DNA from 2 places in the Bacillus carboniphilus genome. Region 2 is predicted to be linked to the other one. Evidence: riboswitches for the same ligand, from Rfam matches in the RefSeq annotation. Region 2 holds a riboswitch; the other holds the start of a gene.
The links. A riboswitch is a leader RNA that binds a small molecule or an ion and turns the genes downstream of it on or off. The one in region 2 is predicted to bind lysine.
Positions count from the first base shown of each region.

Region 1 (7,862 bases), 330 kb from region 2:
TGAAAGAATTTCATCAGCTTTTAGAACAATTACAAGAAATAAAAAATATTTTTCAAGAGACTAAATCTTATTCAATGGTAGAAGAAAATCATTCAAACAACCTTTTCACAAAAAAAATTGAAACGAATAAACCACCTGAACATCATCGATAGAGATTTTTTGAAGAAAACTTTATGAAGGAGATAGGATGAGGTTTTCTCTATAGGGTATATTTATAATATTTCAAACGACTATAAGCCACCTTTGTTTTCGAAGATGGCTTTATTATAGATATTTTAATTAGTTTTAGGATGTACGATCAGTATCTTTTTCAGATTCCTCTTTAAGTCGTTCTACCACTTCAGAGTAACATTCAGGACAATATTCTTTTTGTGAAGATTGAGAATCAGTATTGGGAAGTGATGATAATTCAAACGATTGAAATGTTCTTCCACAATAGTAACATGTTCCGTAATTCATCTGTAGCCCCCGTTCAATATTTTTTATTATCTTTAAATTATATCATTAAATGAACCTAAACACTTACATGAAGTATTAATTCATATAAGTTAGAATAACATGATCGTTATGTAGTGGGTTCTATATTAGCTCCTTCTTTGGAAAAATATAACAATATTCATTATAGAGGTTGTTCAAAAAGTCCTACGATGGCCTAGCATCATCGTTAGCTCGCGCGTCGTGGCTGTACTTAGATGATGGACTTACAAAGGGTTTCGGCTTTTCTATCCAGCGTCCCAGCGTCCATTTTCCCCTATTTTTTGAACACGCACTTATATCATTTACACATAGTATATTAATTTTGTTCCTATATTATCATTCATATAACCTAACTTTTTTTAAAAAGTTAGGTACAGTGCTCAAGCAAACATAGTAACGGAACATATACTAATTAAAAAGAAAGGGGGAAATCAGTTGGACCCTAGTTTATCATCCCCTTGGATGACACAATCTGAAAAGATTATCCATACGGTGGGAGACGATCCTCTTGTTCGTATTAGACCACTACAAGAAATTACAAGTAATCTGTTCATTTTAAGGATAATCGTGAATGGTGAAAAAAAAGCTCAAGCTTTAGATTCTTTAATTACGAAGGAGTATTGTTTTAGTGGAGTTCGGTTACAAGTAATTGTCGAAGAAGAATTCACAAGAAAAAGGGCTGATCAATTATGTGTAAAGACAGCTTTAGGAATAGCTGAATTATTAGTAGTAGCTCTTGAAACAAATCACCTTTTCAAAACGGTTCTTTTATCAGAACGCTTTGGTGAGGTTGCTGTATTTCCAATAATATCTAGTCAAATCATTCAGTTTTTTAATGATGATCAGTCTGATTATTATGAGAACTTTAATGGTGTAGCTGCTAATATATTTAAAGATGTCATGGTTGATATATTGAATGGTATGAATATTAATTACTCAACTGAAAGAATCTGAAATGGGAAAACAAAAGAAAATAATGCTACAATAGTTTTAAGTCAGGGGGATAATTCTACGCTGACTTATTTGTTTTTTAAGGTGTTTCGGAAAAAGTGATAGGGGGATTTACGGTGATCTTAATCGGTTTAACAGGATGGGGAGATCATGATACCTTGTATACTGAACCTAGTAAAAATAAATTAGAACAGTACGCCGCTCATTTTCCAGTAGTAGAAGTTGATTCAAGCTTTTATGCGATTCAACCTGTTAAAAATGCTGAAAAATGGGTTAAGCAAACACCAGATTCTTTTCGATTTGTTGTTAAAGCATTCCAAGGAATGACGCTTCATAAAAAAGATATGGAGCCCTTTCAAAACATTGAAATGATGTTTGAAGCGTTCCTTGAATCTATTAAACCTTATTTAGAGGCAAAAAAGTTAGAGGTAGTTCTTTTTCAATTTCCACCATGGTTTGATTGTACGAGAAGGAACGTAAATTATTTAAGGAAATGTAAAGAGTTGATGAAAAATACTCCTGTTGCACTTGAATTTCGTCACCGTTCTTGGTTTACTGAGTTGATGGAGCATCAAACCATTTCTTTTATGAAAAAAGAAGGTTGGATTCATAGTATTTGCGATGAACCCCAAATTGGACAAGGCTGTGTCCCCACTATATTGGAACCTACCAATGAGAAAACGACTCTTGTTCGATTACATGGTAGGAATACGCATGGGTGGCTAAAACCGAAAGAAGGCAACTGGAGAGAGGTTCGTTATTTATATAGGTATAATCATAATGAATTACAAGAATGGAAAGAAAAAATAGAGAAAATAAAAAGCAAGAGTAAAAACCTCACCATTTTGTTTAATAACAATTCTGGCGGAGATGCAGCAGATAATGCAAAACAATTGAAAGATTTACTTGGACTCGATTTTGAGGGGTTAGCACCTAAACAGCTTCACTTGTTTGAATGATTGTAACTTTTTATATATATTGAACACGTATTAAGTATAGAAAGAGGAAGACAAATATGGATTGGATCGTAATATTAATTTTCTTAGGTTTTGTGGCAGGGGTATTAGGAAGTTTAATTGGGCTTGGAGGGGGAGTAATTATCGTTCCCTCCTTATTATTTTTAGGAGCCTTCCACAGTAAATTTAGCGGGTTAACGCCTCAGATGGCGGTGGGAACATCTCTTGTTATTATCATTGGTACAGCTTTGTCCTCAACGTTAGCTTATATGAAATATAAAAAAATTGACTATAAGAGTGGGTTGTTATTTTTTTTAGGAAGTGGACCTGGAGGAATTGTTGGAGCTTTTATTAATAAATATTTAAACGCGGAGTCTTTCTCTCTATGGTTTGGTTTATTTATGATTTTTTTATCCATTGTTTTAATGGTGAAAAACTACATAAAGCCGCTTAATCTTAATATTGGAACAAAAAAAATAAGAACGTATATAGATGATACCGGTGAGGAGCAGACCTATTCAATTGAACCTATTATTGCTGTGAGTATTGCTTTTATTGTCGGATTGCTTTCTGGTCTTTTTGGAATAGGTGGAGGATCTTTAATGGTTCCTGCAATGATTTTATTATTTGCTTTTCCTCCACATATAGCGGTGGGAACATCGATGTTTATGATTCTTTTGTCGGCAATTTTAAGCTCCAGTACGCATATTTATTTAGGACATGTGAATTGGCTATTTACCATGGCACTTTTGCCTGGTGCTTGGTTTGGTAGCAAGCTAGGTGCTTGGTTAAATCAACGAATGAAAAGTGAAACGGTTGTCAGAGTACTGCGGATGGTTCTCATTATTATAGGAATACGCCTTATTTTTTAATTGAAAGGAGGAGGGGAAGTGAAAGAGAAGCTACACATCTTTCATATCAACGATCTACATAGTCATTTTGAAAATTGGTCTAAAATCATCAGTTTTATTGATTTTAAAAGAAATCACTATTTAGAAAAGGGTCGAAGTGTTCTTGTTTTTGACGGAGGGGACCATGTTGATCGATTTCATCCTCTTTCAGAAGCAACAGACGGAAAAGGTAATATTGCACTTTTAAATGATCTCCATATTGATGGTCATGTCATCGGAAATAATGAGGGTATTACTCTCTCACATGAAGCATTAGACAATTTATACAATGAGGCTAAATTTCCTGTTCTTGTCGATAATCTCTTTTATCCAGATGGTTCCTCTCCTAGTTGGACCAATTCTTTTAAGGTTTTCACGTTAGAAAACGGTGTGAAAGTAGGGGTTTTTGGTTTAACAACATATTATCCACTCTTTTACGAAGCATTAAAATGGAAAATTGAAGACCCTTATTCCCGAATAGAAGAAGTGTTAAATAAACTTGAATCTCTCTGTGATATGATCGTGTTTTTATCTCATTTAGGAATTTCTGATGATGAATGGTTAGCAGAGAAATACCCACAAATTGATGTGATAATTGGAGCGCATACTCATCATGTTTTGCAAAGTGGCAAAAGGGTTAATGGCGTTTTATTAACAGGTGCCGGTAAGTTTGGACAATATGTTGGGGAAATCGAAATTACGTTGGATTTACAAATAAACAAAATTGTTGAAAAGCATGCACAATTATATTCAATGGACAAGTGGGAGCATGAAAATGAGCGGTCTAATAAGCAAATTGATCGACTGATAGAACAAAGTGAACAGGTTTTAAATCAACCAATTACCTTTCTAGAAGAGGAACTTTCTTTAGATTGGTTTAAACCGTCACCATTTACTACACTTTTAGCAAAGTCTATTAAAGATTGGTGTAATGGAGAAATAAGTATGGTCAATGCAGGAATAATTCTTGAACCTCTTCCGAAAGGGGAAATTACAAAAAAGGATATTCATAGACTATGCCCTCATCCTATTAATCCTTGTAATGTTTGGATTAAAGGTAACCAGCTAAAAGAAGTAATCTTACAAGCTTCTTCAAAACGAATGGAAAATTTTGTGTTAAAAGGGTTAGGTTTTAGAGGGAAAGTAATGGGACAGATGATTTATGATGGTCTTACATTTGAAGCCGAAGAATTAGAAGATGGAGAGCGCCATGTCAAGGAAATATGGGTGGATGGTATACCGTTAGACCACGATCGAACGTATAAAGTTTCCACTGTTGATATGTTTACTTTAGGTCCTTTATATCCTGAATTAAGCCATGGAACAAAAAAACAATATTTTATGCCTGAGCTACTTCGTGATTTAATTGAATGGGAGTTAAAAAAGTAGAATAAGTCTTTCAAGAGATTGCTAAGCAAAACCTCTCACATAACGTCTATCTCCTTCATAAAGTGAATTAGGGAGGGGAATGTAATGGTTAATATGTCACCAATTATTATCGATGGTTACCAATTTACTGCGATTACAGTAAAGCTACCGAAAACAAACTTTATGGCTGTTACAAATGACAATGGATATATTATGTGTGGGGCACTAGATGTTGCTCTTTTAAATAATAAGTTAAAGGATAGAGGTATTATTGCTGGAAGAGCTGTAGGTGTTCGAACAATTGAACAATTATTAGAAGCTCCTTTAGAATCGATCACATTTGAAGCGGAAAACAGAGGAATTATAGTTGGAATGAAAGGTAGAGAAGCGTTATTAAAGATGATTTAATCTTTTCATTAGATTTATGATATACAACCCTCCTTTTCAGCATAAATATGCTGTAGAGGAGGGATTTCGTTTGATCAAATATCGAAGAAGGCGCTCACCTAGAGGTCCCTTACCATTTCGATACGTTTTTTTGCTTTCCTTTGTTTTTTTTATATTTTCAACAGCAGCTGGACTGTGGGTCATTAATAAAGGGATTGAACCGACGTTGAAAAGCATTGCTGTAACAGAGACAAGAAGAATTGCTAAGATCGTCATTAATAATGCGATCAATAAACAGATTAATGAAGAGGTTGATGTAGAGGAGCTTATAGTAGTAGAAACAGATGAAAGTGGAAAGTTAATGACGGTTGATTTTAATGCTCAAACCATTACGCGGTTTCAAGCAATGATTACTCAAAAAGTGTTAAAAAATTTGAGAGAAGCAGAAAAAGGGAATATGGATGTATTGGAAATTCCTGATATCGAAATTCAAAAAGAAGGACAGTCACAAGAAGAAGGGATTATTTATCATATTCCATTAGGACAGGCGACAAACAATGCATTATTAGGTAACTTAGGTCCAAAAGTTCCAGTTCGTTTTTATGTAATTGGTGATGCAATCTCAGATGTAAATAAGACAGTCACACCATATGGCATTAATAATGCGCTAATTGAAATTGATGTAGAAGTGGAAGTCAATGTTCAAGTGGTCATCCCTTTTGCAACAGAAAGAATTACTGTTTCTGATTCGATTCCCATTGCGATAAGATCCATTCAAGGAGAAGTGCCAGATTTTTATAACGGAAACGGAGAAGCGAACCCATCCATAGAAGTTCCGACTAGCCCTTGATATTTGCATAAAAATTTGTTACGATGCATAAAAGTAAAACTGAATACTTGCCTTATCTATTAGATGAGGTAGAGGCGCGAAAAAGATCAGTAAATAATGCGAGGGTGACGCCATTGACCATTATTAAAAGGTTTTTTCGCCGAAGTGATAAAGGATGTTAAACCTTTGTTGCTGGTATTGCTTTGAATAAGAGTAATACTGTCATTATAGGTGTATCTATAATGGAGGGCTACTGATCAAACGAGGATAACATACTCACAAATGAGTAATGATAGTTATTGTCTGTCATTACTCATTTTTTATACTTACTCACCTATTACCCTCTTACATTGTGAGCCCTCCAAAATACAAATTTAGGAGGCTATGCATTTATGGTTGAAACTTTTTGGTCTATTATTCCCCCACTTATTGCAATCATCATGATTTTATTAACGAAGCGAGTGTTGCTATCATTAGGAGTCGGTATTATTTTTTCTGCATTAATTGTTAATGAATTTTCGGTTTTGTCGACACTCTCATCGATTTGGTATGCATTTTCCAATATTTTCGGAACTGTTTCTGATGGAAATTTTGAATTAAATACGTGGAATGTTTATATTCTTATATTCTTGTTTTTATTAGGGATAATTACAGCATTGATTTCTGTGGCAGGTGGAAGTCGAGCTTTCGCTGAATGGGCCCAAAAAAGGGTAAAGACGAGAGCGGGTGCTCAAATCACAGCAGCAATTTTTGGTGTTTTAATCTTTATTGACGATTACTTTAATGCTCTTGCAGTCGGTCAAGTTAGTCGTCCGATTACGGATAGTCAGAAAGTCTCTCGCGCAAAGCTAGCCTATATCATTGATTCGACTTCTGCACCCGTATGTGTTGTCTCTCCTATTTCTAGCTGGGGAGCGTATATTATCGGATTAATTGCTCCAATTCTAGTAGGATACGGTATAACGGAATATAGCGCTTTTTCTGCCTTTTTAATGATGGGAACAATGAATTTTTATGTCATTGTTGCCTTGTTGCTTGTCTTTGCTGTTGCTATTTTTAATCTTAATTTTGGGGCTATGCGAACACATGAGAATCGTGCGATCAAGGAAGGAAAATTAACCGATCCAGCAAGACCACCACTTGGTGAGGTGAAAGAAGATTTATCAGTGAGTAAAAAAGGATCCATAGGAAATTTGATATGGCCAATCGTAGCTTTAGTTATCGGAACAGTTGGCTCGATGATATGGACGGGATACCAAGAATCTGGGAGCAATAATATATTAGATATTTTCGAAGCAACATTAGTTACTGATTCATTACTTTATGGTGGTATTTTTAGTTTAGTTGTGACGTTAGTTTTATACTTCGCTAAAGGAATAGAGAAAAATTTCCTTCCTAAAGCATTTGTCGAAGGAATCAAATCTATGTTACCAGCCATTTCAATTTTAATTTTAGCTTGGATGATCGTTGATTTAATTGGTCAACTAGGAACGGGTGCTTATTTAGCAGAACTTGTTAAACAAGCAAATTTATCCGCTTCCTATCTTCCTTTCATAATATTTATCCTTGCAGGAGGTATGGCTTTTGCAACAGGGACTTCTTGGGGGGACGTTTGGGATTATGCTACCAATCGCTGGACAGCTTGCTAATGGTACAGATATTTCCTTAATTATACCGATGATGTCTGCCGTATTAGCAGGGTCTGTATTAGGGGATCATTGTTCACCAATTTCCGATACAACCATCCTTTCTTCCACAGGTGCTGGGAGTCATCACATTGACCATGTAACGACACAGCTTCCTTATGCTTTACTAGCGGGGGCAATTGCTGCAATCGGCTATTTAGTATTAGGATTAACTGGAGATCTATTTGTTGGTACTATAGTCGCTCTAGTTGTTACTTTGGTTTTAACGGTCATAGCAGTCCTATTTTTGAAAAGTAAAACTAAAGATATAAATATGGAAGTGCAAGCATAGTAGCTAAATAAGTAAAAATATTGTATA
Region 1 covers NZ_CP129013.1:1,999,727-2,007,588, reverse strand. The annotation lists gene LC087_RS10295 (DUF421 domain-containing protein) at 1-152, shown strand, start outside; gene LC087_RS10290 (hypothetical protein) at 286-459, opposite strand; gene LC087_RS10285 (hypothetical protein) at 913-1,431, shown strand; gene LC087_RS10280 (DUF72 domain-containing protein) at 1,545-2,387, shown strand; gene LC087_RS10275 (sulfite exporter TauE/SafE family protein) at 2,444-3,256, shown strand; gene LC087_RS10270 (bifunctional metallophosphatase/5'-nucleotidase) at 3,275-4,663, shown strand; gene LC087_RS10265 (YunC family protein) at 4,748-5,050, shown strand; gene yunB (sporulation protein YunB) at 5,121-5,879, shown strand; lysine riboswitch at 5,941-6,119, shown strand; partial or broken gene LC087_RS10255 (Na+/H+ antiporter NhaC family protein) at 6,251-7,835, shown strand.
Region 1: another riboswitch for lysine. It lies ahead of LC087_RS10255 (Na+/H+ antiporter NhaC family protein); the one in region 2 lies ahead of LC087_RS08595 (aspartate kinase).

Region 2 (7,862 bases):
AACCATTCATAATGAGAATTTTGTTAACATTTAGGAGGAATTAATAATGGCTATAGTTCATGCAACGGACCAGAATTTTAGTACTGAAACAAATGAAGGTGTCACTTTAGTTGACTTTTGGGCACCTTGGTGTGGGCCATGTAAGATGATCGCTCCTGTTCTAGATGAGCTTGATCAAGAAATGAGTGATGATGTTAAAATTGTAAAAGTAGATGTGGATGAGAATCAAGAAACAGCATCTAAGTTTGGAGTAATGAGCATTCCAACCCTACTTGTCTTAAAAGAGGGCGAGGTAGTTGATCAAGTTGTTGGATTCCAACCTAAGGAAGCTTTGAAAGAGTTATTGACTAAGCATATATAAAAAAAAGGTCTGATCTTTATCAGATCTTTTTTTGTACTTAAAAAATCAGCTTTGGCTTTTTTTGATATGTTTTCTACTTCACTTTACAGCTAGGTGTTGATACAATTAAGCAAAATAATGAATGATAACGAGTGATTGACATGAATGAAAAATTACGAAATAAATTAGCTATATTACCTGATCAACCAGGATGCTATTTAATGAAAGATATGGATGACACTGTTATTTATGTTGGGAAAGCCAAAGTCCTAAAAAATCGGGTTCGATCATATTTTACTGGATCACATGATGGAAAAACGACTCGGCTCGTTAATGAGATTGAAGATTTTGAATACATTGTTACCTCTTCCAATATTGAAGCGCTTATTTTAGAAATGAATTTAATAAAAAAGTATGATCCTAAATACAATATTATGTTAAAGGATGACAAATCGTATCCATTTATTAAAATTACAGCAGAAAAACATCCTAGACTTATTGTGACAAGAAAAGTGAAAAAGGATAAGGGCCGTTATTTCGGTCCTTATCCAAATGTACAATCTGCGAGAGAAACAAAAAAACTTCTAGATCGCATGTATCCCCTACGAAAATGTCAAATAATGCCTGATAAGGTGTGCATTTATTATCATATTAAGCAATGTAAAGCTCCTTGTGTTTATTCTGTTTCAGATGAAGAAAACCGAGAGATGGTAGAAGGAATTACAAGATTTCTAAAGGGTGGCTATCATGATATAAAAAATGAATTGTCAAATAAAATGATGAGAGCTTCAGAAGCTCTTGACTATGAAAGAGCGAAAGAATATCGCGATCAAATTCATCATATAGAGGCAACGATGGAAAAACAAAAGATGAATTTAACCGATTTGCTTGATCGCGATGTTTTCGCTTTTTCTTATGATAAAGGATGGATGTGCATACAAGTATTCTTTATTCGCAATGGAAAGCTAATTGAACGTGATGTTTCGTTAATCCCGATGTATCAAGATCCAGAAGATGAGTTTTTAACGTTTATCGGGCAATTTTATCAACAGAATAATCACTTTTTACCGAAAGAGGTTCTTTTGCCTAATAATGTTGATGCCCAATCTGTCGAGCAGTTACTGCAAATAAAGACTCTACAGCCGAAAAAAGGTCCAAAAAAAGAGTTATTATTATTAGCACATAAGAATGCCAAAATTGCCTTACAAGAAAAGTTTTCAATGATTGAACGGGATGAAGAACGTACAATTAAAGCGGTAGAAAAGCTTGGACAAAAACTTGAAATTCCTACACCTAACAGAATCGAAGCATTCGATAATTCAAATATTCAAGGGACAGATCCTGTATCAGCTATGGTCGTCTTTATTGATGGAAAGCCCTACAAGAAAGAATATCGAAAATATAAATTAAAAACCGTAGCAGGCCCCGATGATTATGAGTCCATGCGGGAAGTGATTAGAAGAAGATACACAAGGGTGCTTAAGGAAGAACTACCACTTCCTGATCTTATTCTTGTTGATGGTGGGAAGGGACAGCTTGCTGCTGCTACAGATATCTTAGAAAATGAGCTTGGAATTGATATTCCTGTGGCAGGTTTAGTGAAAGATGAAAAACATCGGACTTCAGATTTAATTATCGGAACTCCCCCCTGAACTGGTTCATTTAACGAGAAATAGTCAAGAATTTTATTTGCTACAACGAATTCAAGATGAAGTACATCGATTTGCAATCACTTTTCATAGACAATTGCGAACGAAATCGTCTTTTCAGTCCTCTTTAGATGATATCCCAGGTGTAGGTGAGAAACGAAAAAAACAATTGTTGAAGTATTTTAAATCAATTAAGAAAATTAAGGAAGCATCGATGGAAGAATTAAGAAACGCTGGTATGCCAGTTAATATAGCACAAAATATAACCGATAAGTTTAAAGAATAGTGGTTGTTATTTCAGCCATAGTCTGTTATGATACAAAAAACTTGTGATAGAGGTGCGAGCTTCAAAAGTAGATATTTGGAGGAGAATGGTCTCCGGTGAAAAATATCAAAAGGGAATACTCGCCGAAGTGTGAACTAAAACCATTATTAGTTACACTGGTTTTATACTGAATAAGTATAAAACTGTCAAAGGATTTAGTCTGGTCCTTTGGAGTGCTATCTCATCGTTCTTAATGATCGCTATTAAGGGCAGTAATGAGATAAATCTCTTTACTGCTCTTTTTGTATTTTATGTTTTATGAAAGTAGGTGATGAAATGGGTCTTATCGTTCAAAAATATGGTGGTACGTCAGTAGGCTCTATTGAGAAAATTGAAAAGGTAGCAGACAAAATCATCGAAGAGAAAACAAGTGGAAATCAAGTAGTGGTTGTTGTTTCTGCTATGGGGGATACAACAGACCAACTACTGTCTCTTGTTCAGAAAATCACAATGAGTCCATCTAGCCGAGAGTTAGATATGTTACTTTCAACAGGAGAACAAATGAGTAGCTCTTTACTAGCGATGATGATTAATGAGAGAGGACATCGTGCCGTTTCTTTGACAGGATGGCAGGCTGGAATTATGACAGAATCTTTTCATACAAATGCAAGAATTATGGACATTGATATAAGTAGGATCAATTTGCATCTTGCACAAGATGAAATTGTGATCATTGCAGGATTTCAAGGAATTTGTGTTAATAATAATATTACAACACTTGGAAGAGGGGGGTCAGATACAACGGCAGTTGCTGTTGCGGCAGCTTTGAAAGCAAAAAAGTGTGATATTTATACGGATGTAATGGGTGTTTTTACGACTGATCCAAGAATTGAAGAAAAGGCGAAAAAGTTAAACCGTATAGGATATGATGAAATGTTAGAGATGGCAAATTTAGGAGCAAGTGTACTTCACCCACGTGCAGTAGAATTTGCTAAAAACTATCAAGTTCGACTTGAAGTAAGGTCAAGTATGTGCTCTGAGAGAGGAACTGTTATAGAGGAGGACAAAAGAGTGGAGCAAAGTCATATAGTAAGTGGTGTTGCGTTTGATGATAACATTACAAGAGTGACCCTTATAGATGTACCAATGTTATCGTTGTCATCGATCTTCACGCTTCTTGCTGATAAAGGAGTAAATGTAGATGTTATCATTCAAGGTGCCCCCCAACAAAACCGAATGACCATTTCTTTTTCAATAAAAACAGATGATTTATCTCAAACAGTTAAAGTGTTAAAAGAAAAAAAACAAATACTTAATTTTAAAGATATAGATATAGAAAGTCATTTAGCGAAAGTATCGATTGTTGGATCTGGAATGGTGTCGAACCCAGGTGTTGCTGCAGAGATGTTTACAGTTTTAGATAATGAGGGTATTGAAGTTAAAATGGTGAGTACGTCGGAAATAAAAGTCTCTACTATCATTTCTTCGGAAGAAAAAGAGCTGGCAGTTTCAGCGCTTCATGACGCTCTTATTATTTCAAAAAAGGCAGTTTATTTAAAGTGAGTTTAACAGCCCTCTTACAAGAAATATCCTAAAGGAGGTTGTTCAAAAAGTCCTACGATGGCCTGGATGGCCAAGCAACATCGTTAGCTCGCGCGACGTGGCTGAACTTAGCCCGTGTTCCTTTAGCATACCGCCTCGTTCTAACCCTTACATCGGGAGACGCCTAAAGGATTTAGGTGGATCTACGTTAGTCACACGACGTGACTGTTCTTAGTAGATCTTCAGAATAAGTCAAACATTTAGTGAAGGTAAAGAACACCTTCACGTTATGTTCGCCTTATGCTTGTCGGCGATGCACACGATGTGCTAGCATCATCGTTAGCCGCAGGACGCGGCTGTTCTTAGATGATGGACTTACAAAGGGTTTCAGCTTTTCTATTCAGCGTCCTTTTTTCCCTACTTTTTGAACAAGCACTAAAGGTAGTTGTAAGAGGGAATAAATCAATCTATTGGATCTTTCACATCTGATTTCACTGTAAAAGTTACCTTTTTAGCTCTCGATTTCATTTTTTCGTATGTTTCTGTAATAGAACCATTCATTTGTTGAATTTGTTCAGCTAAAAAACCTGCTTCAAGTTTATAAGTAAGGTCCTTTTCTATTTGGAATCGTTTAGATATTAAGGGGCTTGTTAATTCAAATTCGACTTCATTTTTCTTTTGAGTGGTCAATGATAAATTACCCCATCCAGCAAGAGTAAAGAAAGATTGAACTTCTTCAATGCTTGATAGCGGGTATTTTCTCGCTAAACTTTTCCCAGCCCAATAAAGCATTTGGTTTGACTGCTTACCAAGCATATCAGATATTAACTCATTCCTAATTAATTCATAGCCAAATGCTGGTGTCGTCATATCTTCTAAATCCTTTAATTTTAGATCAAATGGTTTTTCTTTCACAAAATTCCCCTCTTTCTTTCTTCTTGTCTATTATAACAAGCATTCGCCTTTATTGAAATATATGTAATGTTTTTTGAAAATATTTTTGTCTAGGGCTGTTGAGAAAGAAAATAAAAACTTTTCCTAATATTAATTTGCTTTCCAGAGATATATTGATAAAATAAAATTGAGATAAGAACTTTCGAAAAATTAGAATTGTTGAATGCGTTTTCTTGACGCTACCACATGATGGGAGTAAAATGAATTTGTCGCATTTTATTCACAATTATTGTCGAAGAATTCTACTATTAAGTAGAAAATAGTGTTCTTTAAATGTGGGAAACAATCGGGGAGTATGGAGAAACGAACTATTTAAGACTAGGGGGTATTTTAATGGCGGGAAATAAAGAGTTTTTTAATCGAAAGCTGCATTCATTACTAGGAGTGATTCCTGTTGGAGTCTTTCTTATTCAGCATCTTGTTGTTAATCACTTTGCAACAAGAGGTCCTGAAGCATTTAATGAAGCAGCTGCTTTTATGGAACATTTACCGTTTCGATATGTTTTAGAAATATTCATTATATTTCTTCCTTTGTTGTATCATGCGGTTTATGGGATTTATATTGCATTTACAGCAAAAAACAATAACGTTCAATATAATTATTTTAGAAATTGGATGTTTATGCTACAGAGGGTATCTGGCATCATTACATTAATTTTTGTTGCTTGGCATGTATGGCAAACTCGCGTACAAGCATTTTTTGGTGCAGAAGTGAATTATGACATGATGGCAAGTATATTAAGCAGTCCTTTTTATCTTATTTTTTATTTAGTAGGTGTATTAGCTACCATTTTCCACTTTTCAAATGGTTTATGGTCGTTCGCAGTAAGCTGGGGAATTACTGTAACGCCTCGTTCACAAGTCATTTCAACTTATGTTACCATTGGAATTTTCATTGCTCTTTCAATTGTTGGAGTTCGAGCAATTTTCGCATTTGTTTAATTATGTGGGATCAAATAGCTAGTAAAACACGTGTTCAGGACAAGTTAACGACTTTGAACAATTTGGAATAGTTGAACACAAAGGGAGTGGGTCATATGAATAACCAAAAACTAATTGTTGTCGGCGGTGGATTGGCCGGTTTAATGGCAACAATTAAGGCAACAGAAAAAGGGATAGCTGTTGATTTATTCTCGTTAGTACCTGTTAAACGATCACATTCTGTATGTGCTCAAGGCGGGATTAATGGAGCGGTAAATACAAAAGGAGAAGGAGATTCTCCTTGGGAGCATTTTGATGATACGGTTTATGGAGGAGATTTTTTAGCGAATCAGCCACCTGTAAAGGCGATGTGTGATGCGGCACCTTCCATTATTCATCTGCTCGATCGTATGGGGGTTATGTTCAACCGTACACCTGAAGGACTCTTAGACTTTCGTCGTTTCGGTGGAACGCAACATCATCGAACGGCATTTGCGGGTGCAACAACAGGACAGCAATTGTTATATGCGCTTGATGAGCAAGTTAGGAGACATGAAGTAGCAGGTCTCGTGACAAAGTATGAAGGTTGGGAATTTTTAGGTGTGATTAAAGATGATGAAGGACGCGCAAGAGGAGTAGTTGCGCAAAACTTAACGAATATGGAAGTGCACTCGTTCCGAGCTGATGCGGTAATTTTGGCAACGGGTGGTCCAGGGATTATCTTTGGAAAGTCAACTAATTCTGTTATCAATACAGGTTCTGCAGCTGCCATAGCGTATCAACAAGGAGCTTATTATTCAAACGGAGAATTTATTCAAATTCATCCAACCGCTATACCTGGAGACGATAAGCTCAGATTAATGAGTGAGTCAGCTCGCGGTGAAGGCGGTCGAGTATGGACATATAAAGACGGGAAGCCATGGTATTTCTTAGAAGAGAAATATCCAGCATATGGTAATCTGGTTCCTCGTGACATTGCAACGCGAGAAATTTTCCATGTTTGTGTAGATTTAAAGCTAGGATTAAATGGAGAAAACATGGTCTATTTAGATCTATCTCATAAGGACGCTAAAGAACTAGATATTAAATTGGGCGGTATTATTGAGATTTATGAAAAGTTTATGGGGGACGATCCTAGAAAAGTACCGATGAAAATCTTCCCAGCTGTTCACTATTCAATGGGGGGACTTTGGGTTGATTATGATCAAATGACCAATATTCCTGGCTTATTTGCAGCAGGTGAATGTGATTATTCGATGCATGGAGCCAATCGTTTAGGTGCTAATTCACTATTATCAGCTATTTATGGTGGTATGGTTGCTGGACCAAAAGCTGTAGAATATATGCAATCACTTGATAAGACTGCAGAAGATCTTCCTTCTGATATTTTTGAACAGCATGTTCAAGAAGAAGAACAAAAATGGCAGGATATTATGAATATGAACGGAACAGAGAATGCTTACGTTCTTCATAAAGAATTAGGCGAATGGATGACAGACAATGTAACAGTTGTAAGACAAAATGACAAGCTTTTAAAGACAGATGAAAAAATTCAGGATCTATTGGAGCGCTGGAATAATATTAACATTAATGATACGGCAAAATGGAGCAATCAAGGAGCTATGTTTACAAGACAGCTGAAAAATATGCTTCATTTAGCAAGGGTGGTAACCCTTGGAGCTTATAACAGAAACGAAAGTCGTGGAGCTCACTATAAACCAGAATTTCCTGATCGAAATGATGAGGAATGGCTCAAGACGACGATGGCTAAATTTAACGGAAATGAAAAACCACAATTTCATTACGAAGAGGTTGATACATCGTTAATCGAACCCCGAAAACGTGATTATTCTAAAAAGAAGGGTGAGAAATAATGAGCGAAAATAAAACGGTTAAGCTTACTATTGTAAGACAAGACAATACCAACTCGAAACCATATGAAGAAACATTTGAGATTCCTTACCGCCCTAATTTAAATGTTATCTCATGTTTAATGGAGATTAGACGTAATCCTGTAAATGCTAAAGGAGAAGAAACAACTCCTGTTACTTGGGATATGAACTGTTTGGAAGAGGTATGTGGAGCTTGCTCGATGGTTATCAATGGGAAGCCGATGCAATCTTGTACAGCTTTAGTCGACAAATTATCTCAACCCATTAAATTAGAGCCAATGAAAACATTTCCTGTCATT
Region 2 covers NZ_CP129013.1:1,671,276-1,679,137, reverse strand. The annotation lists gene trxA (thioredoxin) at 47-361, shown strand; partial or broken gene uvrC (excinuclease ABC subunit UvrC) at 502-2,275, shown strand; lysine riboswitch at 2,315-2,501, shown strand; gene LC087_RS08595 (aspartate kinase) at 2,591-3,817, shown strand; gene LC087_RS08590 (YslB family protein) at 4,259-4,666, opposite strand; gene LC087_RS08585 (succinate dehydrogenase cytochrome b558 subunit) at 5,084-5,692, shown strand; gene sdhA (succinate dehydrogenase flavoprotein subunit) at 5,788-7,545, shown strand; gene sdhB (succinate dehydrogenase iron-sulfur subunit) at 7,545-7,862, shown strand, end outside.